Regions from separate parts of the Synechococcus lacustris Maggiore-St4-Slac genome, predicted to be linked through region 2. Evidence: predicted binding sites of a transcription regulator. Region 2 holds the regulator's gene; each other region holds the start of a gene.
What was found. Region 2 encodes NtcA, which controls nitrogen genes in cyanobacteria. Its sites were predicted from a motif close to GTANCNNNNGNTAC; they were not measured.
Positions count from the first base shown of each region.

Region 1: the regulator NtcA is predicted to act here: its motif matches at 1,717-1,730, upstream of queF (preQ(1) synthase).
Region 3: the regulator NtcA is predicted to act here: its motif matches at 4,498-4,511, upstream of KBY68_RS08595 (ammonium transporter).

Region 1 covers NZ_JAGQBK010000010.1:75,946-81,830, forward strand. Annotated here, with positions in the region: gene KBY68_RS08755 (cytochrome c biogenesis ResB family protein) at 7-1,314, shown strand; gene queF (preQ(1) synthase) at 1,283-1,681, opposite strand; gene KBY68_RS08765 (P-II family nitrogen regulator) at 1,814-2,152, shown strand; gene KBY68_RS08770 (TlyA family RNA methyltransferase) at 2,154-2,972, opposite strand; gene KBY68_RS08775 (hypothetical protein) at 3,097-3,339, shown strand; gene purB (adenylosuccinate lyase) at 3,365-4,660, shown strand; gene KBY68_RS08785 (DEAD/DEAH box helicase) at 4,664-5,885, opposite strand, start outside.
Region 2 covers NZ_JAGQBK010000008.1:1,887-7,771, reverse strand. Annotated here, with positions in the region: gene KBY68_RS07320 (alpha-mannosidase) at 1-569, shown strand, start outside; gene psbN (photosystem II reaction center protein PsbN) at 506-646, opposite strand; gene psbH (photosystem II reaction center phosphoprotein PsbH) at 730-930, shown strand; gene KBY68_RS07305 (TatA/E family twin arginine-targeting protein translocase) at 934-1,179, shown strand; gene pth (aminoacyl-tRNA hydrolase) at 1,148-1,747, shown strand; gene KBY68_RS07295 (DUF3146 family protein) at 1,749-2,006, shown strand; gene KBY68_RS07290 (RuvC family protein) at 2,003-2,440, opposite strand; gene KBY68_RS07285 (DUF3084 family protein) at 2,437-3,624, opposite strand; gene ntcA (global nitrogen regulator NtcA) at 3,667-4,332, opposite strand; gene KBY68_RS07275 (cob(I)yrinic acid a,c-diamide adenosyltransferase) at 4,500-5,045, shown strand; gene dcd (dCTP deaminase) at 5,039-5,632, shown strand.
Region 3 covers NZ_JAGQBK010000010.1:42,602-48,486, forward strand. Annotated here, with positions in the region: gene gpmI (2,3-bisphosphoglycerate-independent phosphoglycerate mutase) at 1-1,009, shown strand, start outside; gene secG (preprotein translocase subunit SecG) at 1,022-1,252, shown strand; gene KBY68_RS08590 (APC family permease) at 1,297-3,195, shown strand; gene KBY68_RS08595 (ammonium transporter) at 3,196-4,464, opposite strand; gene groL (chaperonin GroEL) at 4,589-5,885, opposite strand, start outside.

The DNA of each region.
Region 1 (5,885 bases), on a different contig from region 2:
TTAGGAATGCTTGAACTGCTTAAAAAATGGGCCAACAAGTTGGCGGCAGGGCTTTCAGATCTGCGGGTGGCAATTATTTTGCTGTTGGTGATAGCTAGCAGCAGCGGCCTTGGCACCGCCATACCCCAGGGGGAGCCAAACAGTTTTTATCTGGAGCGCTACAACCCCCACCCTTGGCTTGGGTTTTTGGGTGGTGAGCAACTGCTCAATTTGGAATTAGACCATCTATACACCAGTAATTGGTTTTTATTTTTGCTGGCCTGGCTTGCCGTTGCTCTGCTGCTTTGCAGTTTGCGGCGCCAATGGCCGGCCCTAAAAGCTGGTTTGCGCTGGCTTGATTACAGCCAACCGCGGCAACTGAGCAAATTAGCTGTTGCCACAAGCATCAACAATTCAAATGGCGATCAAGCCCTGCTTGATCTAGCTACCCACCTAAGGCAAAAGGGTTGGGCTGTTAAACCGGGCCCCCAGCGTTTAGCTGCCCGCCGCGGTCTCGTGGGTCGGGTGGGGCCACTGCTGGTGCATGCCGGTTTGATCGTGTTCATGGTGGGGGCCGTGGTGGGGGCCTTCGGCGGCCAAAGGTTGGAGCGCTACCTGGCGCCGGGCCGTTCTTTGGAGCTCCTCAACCGCCAGGGTGAAACCCAATTGGAATTATCGCTGAGCAAATTTGCCATCGATCGCGACCCCGCCGGACGGCCTGAACAGTTCAGCTCCAGTATTGAATTAAATGATAGCGATGCAAATAAACCCCTAGCTACAAAAGTAAGCGTTAATCATCCAATCAGGCATCGGGGTATCACTATTTACCAAGCCGATTGGTCGTTAGCTGCAATCACATTGCAACTGGGCAATAGCCCTTTACTGCAATTGCCATTGCAAACCTTCCCAGAACTGGGCGAGCAGGTTTGGGGGATAGTTCTACCAACAAAACCCGATGGAACCAATCCCGTTTTAATCGCGCTTCAAACCGAGATCGGCCCTGCCCAAGTTTTTGCTGCTGGCAGTGAATTATTGGGCTTATTGCCGGTGGGAGGTGAAGCAGTTGAAATCTATGGCATACCAATTCGCCTGGTGGATGTGTTACCCGCAAGTGGCTTGCTAATTAAACGCGACCCGGGTGTACCTCTGGTTTATACAGGTTTTGCAATTCTGTTACTCGGAGGCGGGCTTAGCCTTATTGCCACTCGCCAGCTGTGGGCCATCGCAGAGGGGGATACGCTACATATAGGTGGCTTATGCAATCGCAATCTCACTGCTTTTGCCGATGAACTACCACTAATTGCTAATGCTGCTCTACACCATGGTGCACCGTAATTACGGTATGTACGTTGCCCCTTGGGTTGAAATCAGCCACTAATTCCATCCAGATTGGTGCAGCAGCTGCCACAAAATCATCCAGGATGCGATTCACAACCTCCTCATGGGAAATAGTGCAATCGCGCCAACTATTAACATAAAGCTTAAGTGCCTTCAACTCCAGAACCCTTGGGCCAGGTTGATAGTTAAGTTGCAGTTTTGCAAAGTCTGGATAACCAGAGAATGGGCATTTACAAGTGAATTCCGGCAATGAAATTGCGATGTTATATGGCCTTTGCTGTTGGGGGTTATCAAAACAGATCAGTTCAGCGGCTGCGATATTGCGTTCGCCATAGGCGGGGCTCTGGGTGCTTGGAACAGTCACGAAATAAAAGTGGATGGGGGGAAAATCAATCAACCGTAACTATCGCTACGCAAAAATGGGCAGGCGGTTCCTGAAATGGATCTGCAGCCATAATTCTGGCAAAGCACTCCCCATGGCATAGCCACCAAAACAATGAAAAAAATAGAAGCAGTGATCCGCCCCTTCAAGCTCGACGACGTGAAGATGGCCCTAGTGAATGCCGGCATCGTTGGCATGACCGTTACGGAAGTGCGTGGTTTTGGCCGCCAGAAAGGCCAGGTGGAGCGCTACCGCGGCTCAGAATTCACCGTTGAATTTCTGCAGAAACTAAAACTGGAAATCGTTGTAGACGACGGCCAGGTGGATACGGTTGTGAGCGCTGTGCAGGAAGCAGCCCGCACAGGTGAGATCGGTGATGGCAAGATTTTTGTAACACCAGTGGAATCGGTAATTCGCATCCGCACTGGCGACCGCGACACCAGCGCCATCTAGCTCAAGGCCCATTGGCCCTATCCACCACCTGGGCCACTAAATCCGCCCATTTATCTGGCTCAAAGTGGGGCTTTGGCCCCAACCAAAGCAGATATTCATGGTTGCCCGCGGGGCCGGTGATGGGGGATGCAACCAATCCCTGGGGCACCCAGCCCAGGCCAGCTGCCGCCACGGCCACAGCCAACACAGCATCCCCTTGCGCCTTGAGATCCCGCACCACCCCGCCTTTTCCCACCCTCTGGCGCCCCACTTCAAATTGGGGTTTCACCAGCAAAATCGCTTCTGCAGCAGCAGCGCCCGCCAGCAATCCCTGCAAAGCTGGCAGCACCAAGCCAAGGGAAATAAAGGAAAGATCCGCCACCGCAAGGGTGGGCAATGGATCATCGGGTTTGTAGAGATCTTCGGCTTTTAGATGCCTCACATTGGTGCGTTCCTTGAGCACAATTCGGGGGTTGGTGCGCAGGCTCCAGGCAATTTGTCCGTAGCCAACATCGATGCCATAAATTCGCGCCGCACCGTGTTGAAGCAAACAATCGCTAAAACCACCTGTTGAAATTCCCGCATCAAGGCAACAGCGGCCATCCACTTGAATTGGTAACTGGCTTAGGGCTGCCTCTAACTTTTCACCGCCCCTAGAAACAAATCGAGGTGGCAGCTCCACTTGAGGTAGGGCGTCAAGATCGATCTCACGGCCTGGTTTATCGAGAATTTCCGCACCTAAACGCACCCGCCCGGCTCGAATCAATTGTTGGGCCTGTTGCCGGCTTGCCACTAAGCCAAGTTCCAGCAAGCGCAGGTCTAGGCGTTGGCGATTGGCCATGGCGCTGGCAATTGCTGTATTGAACTACGTAACAGAAAAGCATCCCAAATCCGAGGAAATCCGAACGCAGCTCGCGTTTAAGCAAAAACCTGCCTGAGAATCAATAAAAGTTTTTTGGAGGAAAATGGCTCAGGCCATCAGCCAACCTGAGCTCAGGCCCTGCGAGAGCCCTAGGGCAAAAGTGTTGATGTTTCCACAACGCTTGCAACCTGGCAGTTTTGTCAAATTGATCCACCATCCCCACGACCTACCTGCCTTTGAGCTGATCCATTGCAATGGCCGCCGCTGTTGGGTGAGGCAACAGGCTTGGGGGTCTGCCGTTTTTTGGGAAGTGTCGCGGCTAAGTATCACAGCCGACGCTAGTTAGATTGATAGTTGACTGAATAATCCTCTTGATCGAGCGTTATACCTTGCCCGAAATGGGCGGGATCTGGACAGAACAGGCCAAATTCCAAAGCTGGCTGGATGTGGAAATTGCCGCCTGCGAGGCTCAGGCCCAGTTAGGCAAGGTGCCTGCTGAGGCGCTAGCGGAGATCAAAAGCAAAGCCAGCTTTAGCCCCGAGCGCATCCTTGAAATAGAAGCTGAGGTGCGCCACGACGTAATCGCCTTCCTCACCAACGTTAATGAACAGGTGGGGGATGCTGGCCGTTATATCCATGTGGGGATGACCAGCTCCGATGTGCTCGACACCGGCCTAGCCCTGCAGCTCAAGGCCTCGGTGGCACTGCTGCGCCAGGAACTAAATAATCTTGCTGCAGCAATCCGCCAGCAGGCCAGGGCCCACAAGCACACGGTGATGATTGGCCGCTCCCATGCCATCCATGGGGAGCCGATCACCTTTGGTTTCAAATTGGCCGGCTGGCTGGCGGAAACCGAACGCAACCAGGAGCGGCTCGAAAGGCTTGAGCAGGTGGTGGCCGTAGGCCAGATCAGTGGCGCCATGGGCACCTACGCCAACACCAATCCTGAGGTGGAGGCAATTGCCTGCGCCCGTTTAGGCCTCACCCCAGACATCGCCAGCACCCAGGTGATCGGCCGCGACCGCCACGCCGAATACGTGCAAACCCTGGCCCTGGTGGGCACCTCCCTGGAACGGTTCTCCACGGAAATCCGCAACCTGCAGCGCAGTGATGTGCTGGAGGTGGAGGAGGAATTTGCCAAGGGTCAAAAGGGCAGTTCCGCCATGCCCCATAAGCGCAATCCAATCCGCAGTGAACGGATCAGCGGCCTAGCCCGGGTGCTGCGCAGCTACACGGTGGCGGCCCTTGAAAATGTGGCCCTTTGGCATGAGCGCGACATCAGCCATAGTTCCGTGGAACGAATGATGCTGCCGGATGTGAGCGTTACGCTCCATTTCATCCTGCGGGAGATGACCAAAGTTATTGCTGGCCTGCAGGTTTATCCAGCCAACATGGGCCGCAACCTCAACATCTATGGAGGCGTAGTTTTTAGCCAACGGGTGCTGCTGGCCCTGGTTGATAGCGGCCTAGCTCGCGAGGAGGCCTACCGGCTGGTGCAGGGCCATGCCCACAGGGCTTGGAATGTGGAGGGGGGCGATTTCCGCGCCAATCTCGAGGCTGATCCGGCGATCAGCAGTTGCTTAAATGCCAGCCAATTAGCGGAATGTTTCAGCACAGAATTACATCAGGCCCAGCTGGATACGATCTATAAACGACTCGATATCTAGGCGTTACGCATCCAGAAGTGATGCCCTAAGTGTGGCTGGATTAAGGGAATCGTCGATAACCCCAGGCAGCTCTTCTTTAACCGGGAAACGGTTGATCATCTGCAGGGCGCGGCGGCCATTGCGGCGCAGTTCTTCACTTACGGCCGGGCAATAGGGCAATTGGGCGAGCAGATCCACCGTGCGGCGCATCAGGCGCACCACATCGCCTTCATCCAAGGAGGTGTTGGCAATCAGATCACTCCAGCTTTCGCCCTCAGCCCAGGCCTTCACCAAACCCATCAGATCCGGTTCCCACCAGAGCGGGAACAACACCCCATGGCGTTCCTGCAGGCGCGCCAATTCCCGCCGCAGGCCGCGCAGGTCGTGGAGTGCCTCCTCTGCTTTTGGGGGAGGTGGGTAAGCGCACCAAAGATCGGGACGGCTCACCTCCGTAGATATTGCCTCAAGGGCAGCAGCTAAATCAGCTGGTGGTAATTCATCAAAATGACCACTCATTAAAGATAAACCAAGCCAGAGCTCGTTATCACCCCTTAGGGCCGCCACTGTTAAACCAACTTCCGTGGGTTCAAGTTCATCAAGGCAGCCAAAGTGTTGGAGTATTTGAATTAAATCAAGAAATGTTTCCCAATGGCGATTAGCGCGGTGATGCAATAAACGCTGACGTTCAGCAATCTCTTCTTCTAATTCCTCCATGCGCCGCCGCTGCTTCTTTAATTGCTTGCGATCACCCCAACGGTGGGCTGGGTGTAATTCCAAATCGTGTTCTAAATTATTTACTAATTCCGCTTGATCGCGCACCTCACCAGCCAGGTCGTATTGGGGGGTGTGCATGTCGTGGCGGCGAGCCATAGCAACCACAGCAAGGGCCAAACCACCACTGTGCTGATCGCCATGGCGCAATTCCCCAACCCGATCTAATTCCGGTACGGGAATATTTTGCACCTGTAAACAACTCAATTCAGCATGGATGCAAACCACGGCATGGCATGGCACCACAATCCAAATGTTTTCATCCGTAAGGCAAAGCAACAGGGGGAATTGAGCGGCCCCTTGTAATTTCTCCACAATAACTGCTGGGGACACACCACCACGCAATTGAGGTGCCTTAATACTCACCAATGTGCCGGGGCTTGCAAATTGCAAAGCAAGGGTTAATTCGTGGGCTAATGTTTCCTCTGCCTGCTGCTGAAGAATGCGCAGCAATCTTCTTTCCTCCCTCAAGCGA
Region 2 (5,885 bases):
ATTTTTGGAGTGCTGATTGCCCAGCTGGGGTGCAAAACCGTGCCAGTAATCCCCGCAATGCCAGGGAGGCAGCCCGCTGGGAGGCAGCAGCAATCAGCTGGGTGGCTGGCCATGGCCTGGCGGTGCTGCTCGATGGCCCTCAGGGGGTAAGCGGTTCGGCCGATGGCCTTGGCATTTCTTTGCTGAGGGGGCCCACCTGGCCGGATCCAAGTGCCGACCATGGTTTGCATCGTTTAAGGCTGGGACTGATGGCAACGCCAAGGGGCTGGTGGCAGCAAGGGGTGCCAGCGGCAGCGGCCAGCTTCCGCAATCCCCTATGGAAAAGGCCAGCCGCTGATCAAGGGGCAATCAAGGCAGAAAGTTGCCAATTGCTGGCTTGGCCAAATTCCGATCTGCAATTGCTGGGGATCAACAGGAATGAAGCAAATCAACTGCGCCTAACAGGCCAAAACCTCAGCCCCTGCAGAACAGCGCACTTAAAAGCTTGGGCGATTGGCAGCTGGGATCAATCCTCGTGGTCGTCAAAGGGATCGGTTAGCTGCTTGGAGGGTGGGCCAAAGGCGGTGTAGATGCCAAAGCCAGTGAGGGCGAGTAAAACCACCAGCACTGTTAGTGCCACAGAGATTGCAGGGGAGGTGGTTTCCATCAATGGTTTGCAGAGGGTGCAAGGGAGGGCCCGTTGCTATTACAGTAACGAGCCCTATACCCCGCCAGAGAGGTTTTCAGCCCATGGCCCAACGCACCCGCCTGGGAGATCTGCTTCGCCCCCTCAATTCTGAGTACGGCAAGGTGGTGCCCGGATGGGGCACCACACCTGTGATGGGCATTTTCATGGTGTTGTTTCTGGTGTTTCTGCTGGTGATCCTGCAGCTATATAACCGCTCCCTCTTGCTTGATGGGATCACGGTGAACTGGAACGGCATGGGTTAAGCGATGAACATCTTCGGCGTTGGCTTGCCGGAGATGGCGGTGATTGCCGTCATCGCCCTGCTGGTGTTTGGTCCAAAAAAACTGCCGGAATTAGGCCGCGGCTTAGGGCGTACTTTGAAAAGTTTTCAAAGTGCTTCCCAGGAATTCGAGCAGGAATTCCGCAAAGCTGTTGATGCACCAATCGATACCCCTGAACCCAGCAAACTTGAATCAGCCGATGCCACTGACGCTGCTGGTGGGCCTGGGTAATCCAGGCGCTGATTACGCTGGAACACGCCATAACGTTGGTTTTATGGTGCTTGATCAGCTTGCTGCCAGTGCTGGAGCTAATTTTCGGCCCCAAGCGAAATTACACGCTGAATTAGCAGACATCGGCCAGGGCAATAATCGTTTGCGGCTATTGAAACCGCAAACATTTATGAACGACAGCGGCCGCTCGATTAGGGCCTGCCTCGATTGGTTTGGCTGGAGCGCTGAACAATTGCTTGTGCTGGTAGACGACATGGACCTAGAGCTGGGGCGATTGCGGCTGCGGGCGAGCGGAAGCGCCGGCGGCCACAACGGCTTACGCAGCACTATTCAACATTTAGGTAGTGAAGAATTCGCAAGGCTACGCATCGGCATTGGTGCACCGTTAGGTGATCCCCAGGAGCGAAAAGAACGCACGGTTAGCCATGTATTGGGGCCATTCAGGGCAAGCGAACAGGGGCTGCTTAAACAGGTGCTGGCTGAGGTTTGCAGGGGAATTGAATTAATCCAAGCCAATGGCCTAGAGAAAGCTGGCAATCGCCTCAATGGCTTTCGGCCAAGCACTTGAGATGGCAAAACTACCCTCCACCAATGCCAAGCTAAGGGTTTTACATCAAAGCTTTAGTAATAAATTAGTGGAGGGTGAAGTGGCAGCTGGAGGTTTTAGTTGGGAATTTAGATGGCATTTTGATCGCGGTGAATTGGTGGTGGAACCATCGCTCGGCCGGGCCTTAATTCAAGATGCTTTATTGCGTTTTTTAGTAAAAAGTGATTATCAATTAGAACCCGGTGGCGATTATCAATTCACCGTGAGGGCAAAGTTTTAAGCAAGCCCTAAACGATGGCCCAGGTGGGCCTCCAGCAGCACCAAGGCCGCTAGATCATCTAGGGGCCGGGGCGGCAGCCTTAAACCTTCAGGCAATAGTTTCCATAAATTACGGGGCGGAAATAATTGCCAATAACGGCCCCTGGCGGCAAGGGTGCTGCCGGCCTCTGGCTGCAACACAACTGTTAATTCAGGTAGGGCATCACCTATGGCCTGCTGCCAGGGGCCACTGCCGGTGCCATCACCCAATACCAGGCCCTTCACACTGCAACTGTGGCACCAATGCTGCAGCCAATCCCAGCTTTCCTGGGGTGTGCACACCAAAAGATCTTGCACCTGCTGGCCGCTGATATCTGTGCGCACCAGCCCGCATTTACTGCGGCCTGGATCAAGGCCAATCCAATGGCCGCCTGCTGTTGGGGTGGTGGCTGTCATTGCTCTGCGGGGTTTATGCCCCTTAGTTCCACAAGCACCGGATCAGCGGTGTCGCTATCGCGCACGGAAACCACCTGCACCAACAGGGGCCGGCGACGGGGCTGTTCACTAAGGGCGCGGCCGGCGGCCTTAAATGCCTCCACATCAAATTGAATCGCTGGCGCTAGGGAACCCTGGCGCAGGATTTCAGTGCGGGCAGCGGCAAGCAGCAGATTTAGGCGGGCCTGCACTTGCTCGGGGCTGCGTTCATTGGGATCAAAGCTGATGCTGGCGAGCACTTCACCTTTACTCACCACTTTTTGGTTAGGGCGCACATCAGCAAAGGCGAGCACCTGGGTTTCACCGCGCAACACATTGCCGGCGGAGCGAATACTTACAACCCAATCACCACCATTACTTAGGGCCTGTTCAACCTTTGCCACTTCACTGCGGGGGATTAAAAGCAGCTGACGATTTGGCGGCTGGCCAGGTAATACCTGTTCAAAAGCGCGCAGATTTGCCTGGCGCAATACATCCTCGGTTGCTTTTTTTACTAAGCGTTGCTGGGGGATTGCCATTCTGGCGCTGGTGAGCGCCTGGCCGGTGGTTAAAACCACATCACCACTGCGCAGGGCGAGCACCTTGCCCTCCAACTGTTTTAGTTCCTGTAAACCATTGCGGGTGCGCGTTTGCAGCTGCTGCAATTCCGCATCACGGCTTTTTACATCGTTACCAAGCCGGTTTCTTTCAGCTTCTAATTCACGCCTACGGGCTTGCAGGGGGGCGAGTTCAGATCTCAACTGATTTGCCCTTACTTCCACCTGCTGCAGTTGGCGCCGTGCTGCAAGGCGGCCTTGATCTGCTTTTGTGCCCTCTTGGCGCGCCTGGGTTAATTGCTTTTGGCTATTGCTTAATTGCTCAACACTGAATTGCAGGTTTCTACGCGAATTATTCAGTTTTGTTTCCAGCTGATCCAGCTGAAATAAACCAACCCGCAACTGTTCGCTAACGGCAAGCATCAAGCCAAGGGTTAGGGCACTGATCAAACTGCCGGTGAAAACCGTGATCAGCACAGCGGTGCTGCGGGGGCGCAACTGAAACAAGCTGAGGCGCGCCTTGCCGATGCGGCTGCCGAGGCGATCACCAATGGTGGCGAGCACTCCACCGAGCAGCAGCACCGCCAAAATCAGCAGCCAGCCGGTCACGGAGAGAGCACCTAAAGGAGAACCAGTATCGCTGAGGGTTGATCAGCTAAAGCGTTTTGCAAGGGCAAGGGGATCAAAAACAGTGATGCGTTTGCGATCGATTTCCACAAGGCCAGCATTGCGTAGATCACCAAGCAGGCGGGTGATCGTTACCCGGGTGGAGCCGATTGCTTCTGCGATCGCTTGGTGGGAAAGCTTGAGATCGATCGTGATGCCACGGGTGCCTGGCATGCCGAAATCACGGCATAACACCAGAAGAAAACTCACCAAACGCGACGACATATCGCGATGGGTGAGGGTTTCGATCATCGTTTCGGTTTGGAGAATGCGAGAAGAAAGGCCCTGCAAAAGCAATAGGCCAACGCGGGCATCTTTTTCGATCGCCTGGCGCACGGAGGTGGCGGGGGCACTGATTAAATCAACCCTGGTGAATGCAACCGCGTGATAAAAACGATCGGATCGCTGGCCTGTTAGCAGGGAGAGCACACCAAAAATGCTGTTTTCCCGCAATAAAGCAACGGTGATTTCATCGCCGGATTCATAAACGCGCGATAGGCGCACGGCACCGCGTTTGAGCAGATAAACCCGCTCGGCTGGATCACCAGGGAAAAAAATTGTTTTGCCGCGCTCCACAATTTCGGAGGTGGTGCCCGCCAGGCTGCGCATCACCTCTTGAATAGTTGGCTGGGGTGGGGCTGATGAAAGCATGGGCCCTGGCTCAGTTAGCGAAACCTTAATAAGGGCTGCCGGAGTGCCTGGTAGCGGTTAACACCAAATATTGCACAGTACAAATGTTTGCACTATCTGTGGTGTGAAGAGCTTGTGCATACGGCTTTGAACGCTACATTCGGGTTTCGTTTGCCCCCGGTGCTTTTATGCTCAGCAGCCTTGCTCAACCCAGCCAAAGGCAGGCGGGGGCAGCACTGCGGTTGCTGGTTAGCCAACCGGAGGGGCTATTGCAGGTGCACACGGCCGCCTATCGCGGCAGTTGCCCCAGTGTGTTCAGCCAGGCACTGCGCAGTGCTGGCTTGGGTAGCACGGTGCTGGTGAGTCAGTTTTTGCGCGGCGGCGTGGATCAAGGGCCTAGCCGGCCGGTGCAGATGTGCGGCCGGCTCACCTGGCTGCGGCCGGCGCTGGCGGGCTGCCTAAATGGACCAGAAGAAGAAGGCAGCAGCAGGCAGGCGGTGCAGGAGCTATGGCAAGAAAGCAGCCGTTGGTTGCTGGAGGGTGCTGCCGATCTAGTGGTGCTGGATGAGCTGGGGCTTGCGCTGGCCTATGGGTTGCTTGATGAAGCGGAAGTAGTGGCCACCTTGGGGCAGCGGCCAAGCCGAATGGATGTGATCCTCACAGGGCCTGAAATGCCTGCGTCTTTGATGGCGTTAGCGGATCAAGTAACCGAATTGCGCCGCGACCGATGCTAAAAAACGACCGCTGGATAAACGAACAGGCTGCAAATGGCCTGTTGGATCCATTCCAAGCCACCTTGGTGCGCCATTTGGATCCTGATAACAGGGCAAATCCGGTATTGAGTTTTGGATGCTCAAGTTATGGCTACGACCTACGCCTATCAGCAAAGGAATTCCTGATATTTAGGCATGTGCCAGGCACGGTAATGAATCCAAAGAGATTCAATCCAGCAAATTTAGAACCAGCACCACTACAAAATGATGCTGATGGTGCTTATTTCATCCTGCCAGCCCATTCCTATGGCTTGGGTGTGGCATTAGAAAAGATGAAAGTGCCAAGTAATATCACCGTGATTTGCCTTGGTAAAAGCACCTATGCAAGGCTTGGCATAATAGTAAATACAACACCAGCAGAAGCCGGCTGGGAGGGTCATTTAACCTTGGAATTTAGCAATAGCTCTGGCGCTGATTGCCGCATCTATGCCGATGAAGGCATCTGTCAACTATTATTTTTTGAAGGTGACCCCTGTGAAACCACCTATCAAGATAGGGCCGGTAAATATCAAGATCAACCGGAAAGGGTTACCTTAGCGAAGATGTGAATGGATTTGATCTAAGCATTCCAGCAATACCTATAATACTACTGGCATTAATAACTACTAAAGCCATTGAAATACTTTAGGTATTGAACTAAAATGGAGGAGGGAAATAAATTACAACAAATGTTTTATCGCGTAAATTCAACCGAACATTATCTTATGATTTGAATTAATTTATATTTAAGGCGTACTAAATGATTGTAATAGCAAAATTCTACCAACACCATTGCAGTTAGAATTTTAGTTAGAAAGCGAA
Region 3 (5,885 bases), on a different contig from region 2:
GGATCGCGACAACCGCTGGGAGCGCATCGAGAAGGCCTACCTGCTGTTAAGCCAACCCGGAACTTGTTCGAAGGAAACGGCTGAAACGGTATTAGCCAGGGCCCATGCCGAGGGCATCAGCGATGAGTTTTTAGAGCCGGTGCGATTCCAACCAGAATATTTTAAGCCGGGTGATGCTGTGGTGTTATTTAACTTCCGCCCAGATCGCATGCGTCAATTAACATCATGCCTGGTTAATCCAAACTTTTCAGGCTTTGAGCGGCAACTCATCCAATCGCTAGATGTTGTTACTTTTACTCAATACGAAAAAGATCTACCTGTTGCGGTAGCTTTTCCACCAGAATCACTGGATGACCTATTGGGAGAGGTGATCTCCCGCAATGGTTTACGGCAATTCCGCACAGCTGAAACCGAAAAATATCCCCATGTTACTTATTTCCTAAATGGTGGCATGGAAAAACCATATCCTGGTGAAGATCGCCACTTGGTGCCTTCTCCAAAAGTAGCAACCTATGATCAATCCCCGGCGATGTCGGCAGCAGCCCTCACAAATGGTTGCGTAGCTGCAATCCGAAAAGGTATCTATTCATTTGTTGTAATTAATTATGCAAACCCCGACATGGTGGGGCATACGGGTGATTTAAACGCCACGATCGAAGCAATCAGTTGCGTTGATCAATGCATTGGCAAACTACTTAGCGCCACTGGAAGAATGGGGGGAACCCTGTTAATAACCGCCGACCATGGCAATGCTGAATTGATGCAGGGCGCCGATGGGCGCCCCTGGACAGCCCACACCACTAATCCAGTGCCATTCATTTTGGTAGAAGGAGAACAGCGCAAATTGGCTGGTTTAGGAGGCGATATTCAATTGCGGGCAGATGCCGGTTTGGCAGATATTGCCCCCACAGTGCTTGAACTGCTTGGCATAGAGGTGCCAGAAGCGATGAGTGGCACCAGCCTTGTGGCCAATAACAAGGCAATTCAATCAACACCTACGATGGTGTAATTGCAATCAACCATGCTGATAACGATTCTCGGCTGGCTTTGGGCCGCCACGGCTGTTTTAATGATCATCTCAGTGCTGCTGCACAGCCCAAAGGGGGACGGCATGGGTGGTCTTGCCTCCAGCGGCAGCTCAATGTTCACAAGTGCCCGCAGCGCAGAAAATACACTTAACCGCATCAGCTGGACTTTACTTGCCTTATTTATGGGCCTAGCCGTTGTATTGAGCGCCGGCTGGCTGAATTAAACAATTGCAAATTTAAACTTATCTTATAAACCATTAAAAAACTAATGCCAAGAAAAATAAATGTTTCTTTGAACCGCCTAAAGAACTTTTTATTTGGCGATCCCCTGCCTACCAGCGCCCATGAAGAGGAGCGGCTTAGCAATCCAGAAGCGCTAGCAATACTTAGTTCTGATGCTCTTTCTTCGGTGGCCTATGCCAGCCAAGAAATTGTGCTTGTTTTAAGTTTAGCTGGCGCGGCTGCCCTGCAATACACCCTACCGATCACAGCAATGATCGTGCTGTTGATGGTGATTGTTGGTGTTAGTTACAGTCAAACAATCAAGGCTTACCCGCTCGGAGGAGGTTCCTACCGGGTTTCCCACGACAATCTAGGGGTATCAGCAGGACTGGTGGCTGGGGCTTCACTTTCCCTGGATTATTTACTCACTGTGGCAGTGAGTGTGGCAGCAGGTATTTCCGCCCTCACCTCCTACTTACCGGGGCTTGAAACTTTGCGAGTACCCCTTTGTTTGCTAGCTGTAGTAATACTGATGTTTGCAAATTTAAGGGGCGTTAAATCTAGCGCCAAGGTTATGAGCCTGCCTACATATATGTTCCTGGGAACAATCTTACTTTTAGTTGCGGTGGGTTTAATTCAATTAATGCAGGGATCACTCCCTGCATTGGCAGCATCGGAACAACAACAGCTTTTAAATGAAGCTGCTTCCCATCATCAAAGCAGTGCAACCATGGCGATAGGCCCAGTTTTAATGATGCGGGCATTTAGTTCTGGTTGCGCAGCCCTCACTGGCATTGAGGCAATCAGCGACAGTGTTATGGCCTTTCGCCCAGTTGAATGGCGCAATGCTCGCAGAGTATTAACAACTATGGTTGTTTTATTGGCAGTAATGTTCTTAGGAATCAGCTTACTTGCCAGCAAAACCGGGCTTTTGTATGTAGAGAATGGGCCAACTTTGCTGTATCAAATTGGCGAGAAAGTATTTGGCAATGGACCGCTTCTTCTGTTGCTACAACTTGGCACATTCTTAATACTTCTATTAGCCGCAAACACCGCCTACGCCGATTTCCCAAGGCTGGCAGCGTTCTTAGCCCAGGATGGTTTTATGCCTAGGCAGCTTGCATCCCTTGGAGATCGGCTTGTATTTAGCAACGGCATCATTTCCCTTTCTATTGGTGCTGGCGCACTGCTGATTATTTTTGGAGGCAGCGTTAGCAGATTGATACCTCTTTATGCCGTAGGTGTTTTCACAAGCTTCACCCTTTCCCAAGCAGGAATGGTTGTGCATTGGTGGAAGGAACGCAGCACCGGCTGGAAACTAAAGGCATATATAAATGGCTTCGGCTCACTGGTAACCTTAATAGTTACCGTAGTTCTACTATTTAGCAAGTTTCATCAAGGCGCCTGGCTAATTGTTATAGCAGTACCAATACTTGTGTGCCTGTTTAATGCAATTAATAAACATTACAAACATGTGGCTAAACGCCTAAGGCTTGCAACTGATGTGAAATTAAACCTGCCAATTGCACCTTCGGGAGGTACTTCTCCAGTAATCGTATTAGTGGGTCAATTACATCGCGGTAGCTTCGAAGCAATTCGCTACGCCCACAGCATTGCCACTGAACTCGTTGCTGTTCATGTTGACCTAGGTAATGGTAAGGCGGAGGCATTTAAACAGCAATGGCAAAAACAATTACCAAACATTCCATTGATGGTACTTGAATCACCCTATCGCTCACTTGTAAATCCAGTAGTTGAATTTGTTGAAGATTTTGAGAATCAACATCGTAAGGGTGCAAATTTATTTTGCACGGTTGTTTTACCAGTTTTTGTTACTCGACATCGCTGGGAAGCATTACTGCATAATCAATCCACCTATTTCCTGCGCAGCGCGCTTAGAGCAAAAGGAACCCGAATCATCACCACAGTTGGCTTCTATCTTTAATTAACCTGTGAACTCATTGTTATAAGCCTCTTCTCCATGGGAGCTCACATCTAAACCTTGGCGTTCCTGCTGATCTCCAACCCTTAGGGGAACAAATTTACGAATCAGGATTAACACCACATAAGTGCCAATCGCTACCCAAAGGATAGTGAACCCAGCTGCTTTCAATTGAATCAAAAGCTGGATTGGATTTCCAGCAAGTAATCCATTAGCCCCGGCAGGATTTAGTGTTTTCATCGCAAATATTCCTGTTAGCAAAATACCTAGCAAACCAGCTAATCCATGAACCGGTAAAACATCAAGGCTGTCGTCTAATTTTAAACGCGCTTTTAGCTGAAGCGCACTGTTGCATAGCCATGCGGCAAAGCCGCCAATAACCATTGCGGCAAGTGGGCTAACAAATCCAGCCGCTGGAGTGATTGCAACTAAACCAGCCACTGCTCCGGTGGCGGCCCCCACGGCGGTGGGCTTGCCCCGCTGGATCGTGTCTATCAACATCCACACCAAAGCAGCTGTGGCACCAGCGGTGTTGGTTGTTATGCAGGCCAGGGCCGCCAGGTTTCCAGCAACAAGCCCGCTACCACCGTTGAAACCAAACCAACCAAACCAGAGCAAACCAGCGCCAAGCAATATAAAAGTCACATTGTGGGGAGGTGCCACCTGCTGGGGGTAGGCCCGCCTGGCACCAACCACAACAGCTGCCACCAATGCCGCCACTCCCGAGGCCATTTCCACCACATAACCACCGGCAAAATCAAGGGCTCCCATGCCACCGCTAACGCCAAGAAAGCCCCCAGGCCCCCACACCATGTGGGCTAGCGGGATGTAAACAAAAGTGCTCCAAAGCAGCAGGAAAAGCAGCCAAGCCCTGAAATTCATCCGTTCCACCACCGCCCCAGACACCAGAGCGGGAGTGATGATTGCGAAAGTGAGCTGAAATAAGGCCACGGCCCCATGGCTTGGGCCCCCTTCAGTGATTGGCACCGACCAATTGGATAGCCCCGCCCAGGCAAAACCACCAATGAAAGGCGCTAATGGGCCCGATCCAGGCGAAAAAGCAAGGCTGTAGCCATAGAGCATCCAAATAACGCTCACCACTGCCATGGCGCCGAAACTCATCATCAAGGTGTTGAGCACGTTGCGGCCGCGCACAAACCCCGCATAAAAAAGCCCAAGGGCTGGGGTCATCAATAAAACAAGCGCTGCACATATCAAGATGAAAGCGTTATTGGCCAGAGCTGCAGCAGACAAATTGTTTCCAGCGATCAATGTTCACGATGAACTTTTTCTCGGTTGGCTCATGTATCAGCGGCTACCGTTTGCACGAAAAAAGGCAGAAGGGTTTCCCCTCCTGCCTTGCTTGATCTGGAGGTAATACCTCCGGGAGTGGCGCTTAGTAGTCGAAGTCGCCGCCCATGCCGCCCATGCCGCCGCCACCGCCGCCGGCAGGTGCTGCGTCTTTCTTCTCAGGAAGATCAACCACGATGCACTCGGTAGTTAGCACCATGCCAGCGATAGACGCAGCATTTTGCAAACCGGAACGGGTCACCTTGGCGGGGTCGATGATGCCAGCAGCCAGCATGTCTACGTATTCGCCGGTTGCAGCGTTGTAACCCTCATTGAAGGGTTTGTGGCGGATGTTTTCAGCCACCACAGAACCATTGGCGCCTGCATTTTCTGCAATCCGCTTGAGCGGAGCATTAAGGGCAGAGGCAACGATTCGGGCACCGAGCAGTTCCTCACCGGAGAGGTTCTGTTGGGCCCATTCCTCAAGCACAGGGGCCAGGTGAGCCAATGTGGTGCCACCGCCGGGAACGATGCCTTCTTCAACGGCCGCTTTAGTGGCGTTGATGGCATCTTCTAGGCGCAGCTTTTTATCCTTCATTTCGGTTTCGGTGGCAGCGCCAACCTTCACCACAGCCACACCGCCGGCCAGCTTGGCCAAACGCTCTTGCAGTTTTTCCTTGTCGTAGGTGGAATCGGTTTCATCCATCTGCTTACGGATCTGCTCGCAACGAGCTTTAACTGCCACCTCATTGCCCTCGGCAACGATGGTGGTGGTGTCTTTATTAATGGTGACCCTGCGGGCGGTGCCGAGCATCTCGATTTTGGCGTTCTCAAGCTTGAGACCAGCGTCTTCAGTGATCAGTTGACCATTGGTGAGCACTGCCATGTCTTCAAGCATGGCCTTACGACGGTCGCCAAAACCAGGTGCCTTAACAGCAGCCACGTTCAGCACACCACGGAGGCGGTTTACAACGAGGGTTGCAAGGGCTTCCTTCTCGATGTCTTCAGCAATGATCAATAAAGGTTTGCCAGTGCGGGCGATTTGCTCGAGCACGGGCACCAGATCTTGCACCAAACCGATTTTTTTATCGGTAAGCAGGATGTAAGGCTCATCGAGCACAGCTTCCATGCGCTCGGTGTCGGTGGCAAAGTAAGGGGAGATGTAACCCTTATCAAAACGCATACCTTCGGTAACCTCCAATTCGGTGGTCATCGACTTACCTTCCTCGAGGGAGATAACACCCTCCTTGCCAACTTTATCCATGGCATCGGCAATCATCTGACCCACTTCTTCGTCGTTGCCGGCGGAGATGGAACCAACTTGAGCGATGGCTTTGCTGTCGGTGATCGGTTTTGCCTGCTCTTCGATCTTCTTAACTAGAAAATCAGAAGCCTTTTCGATA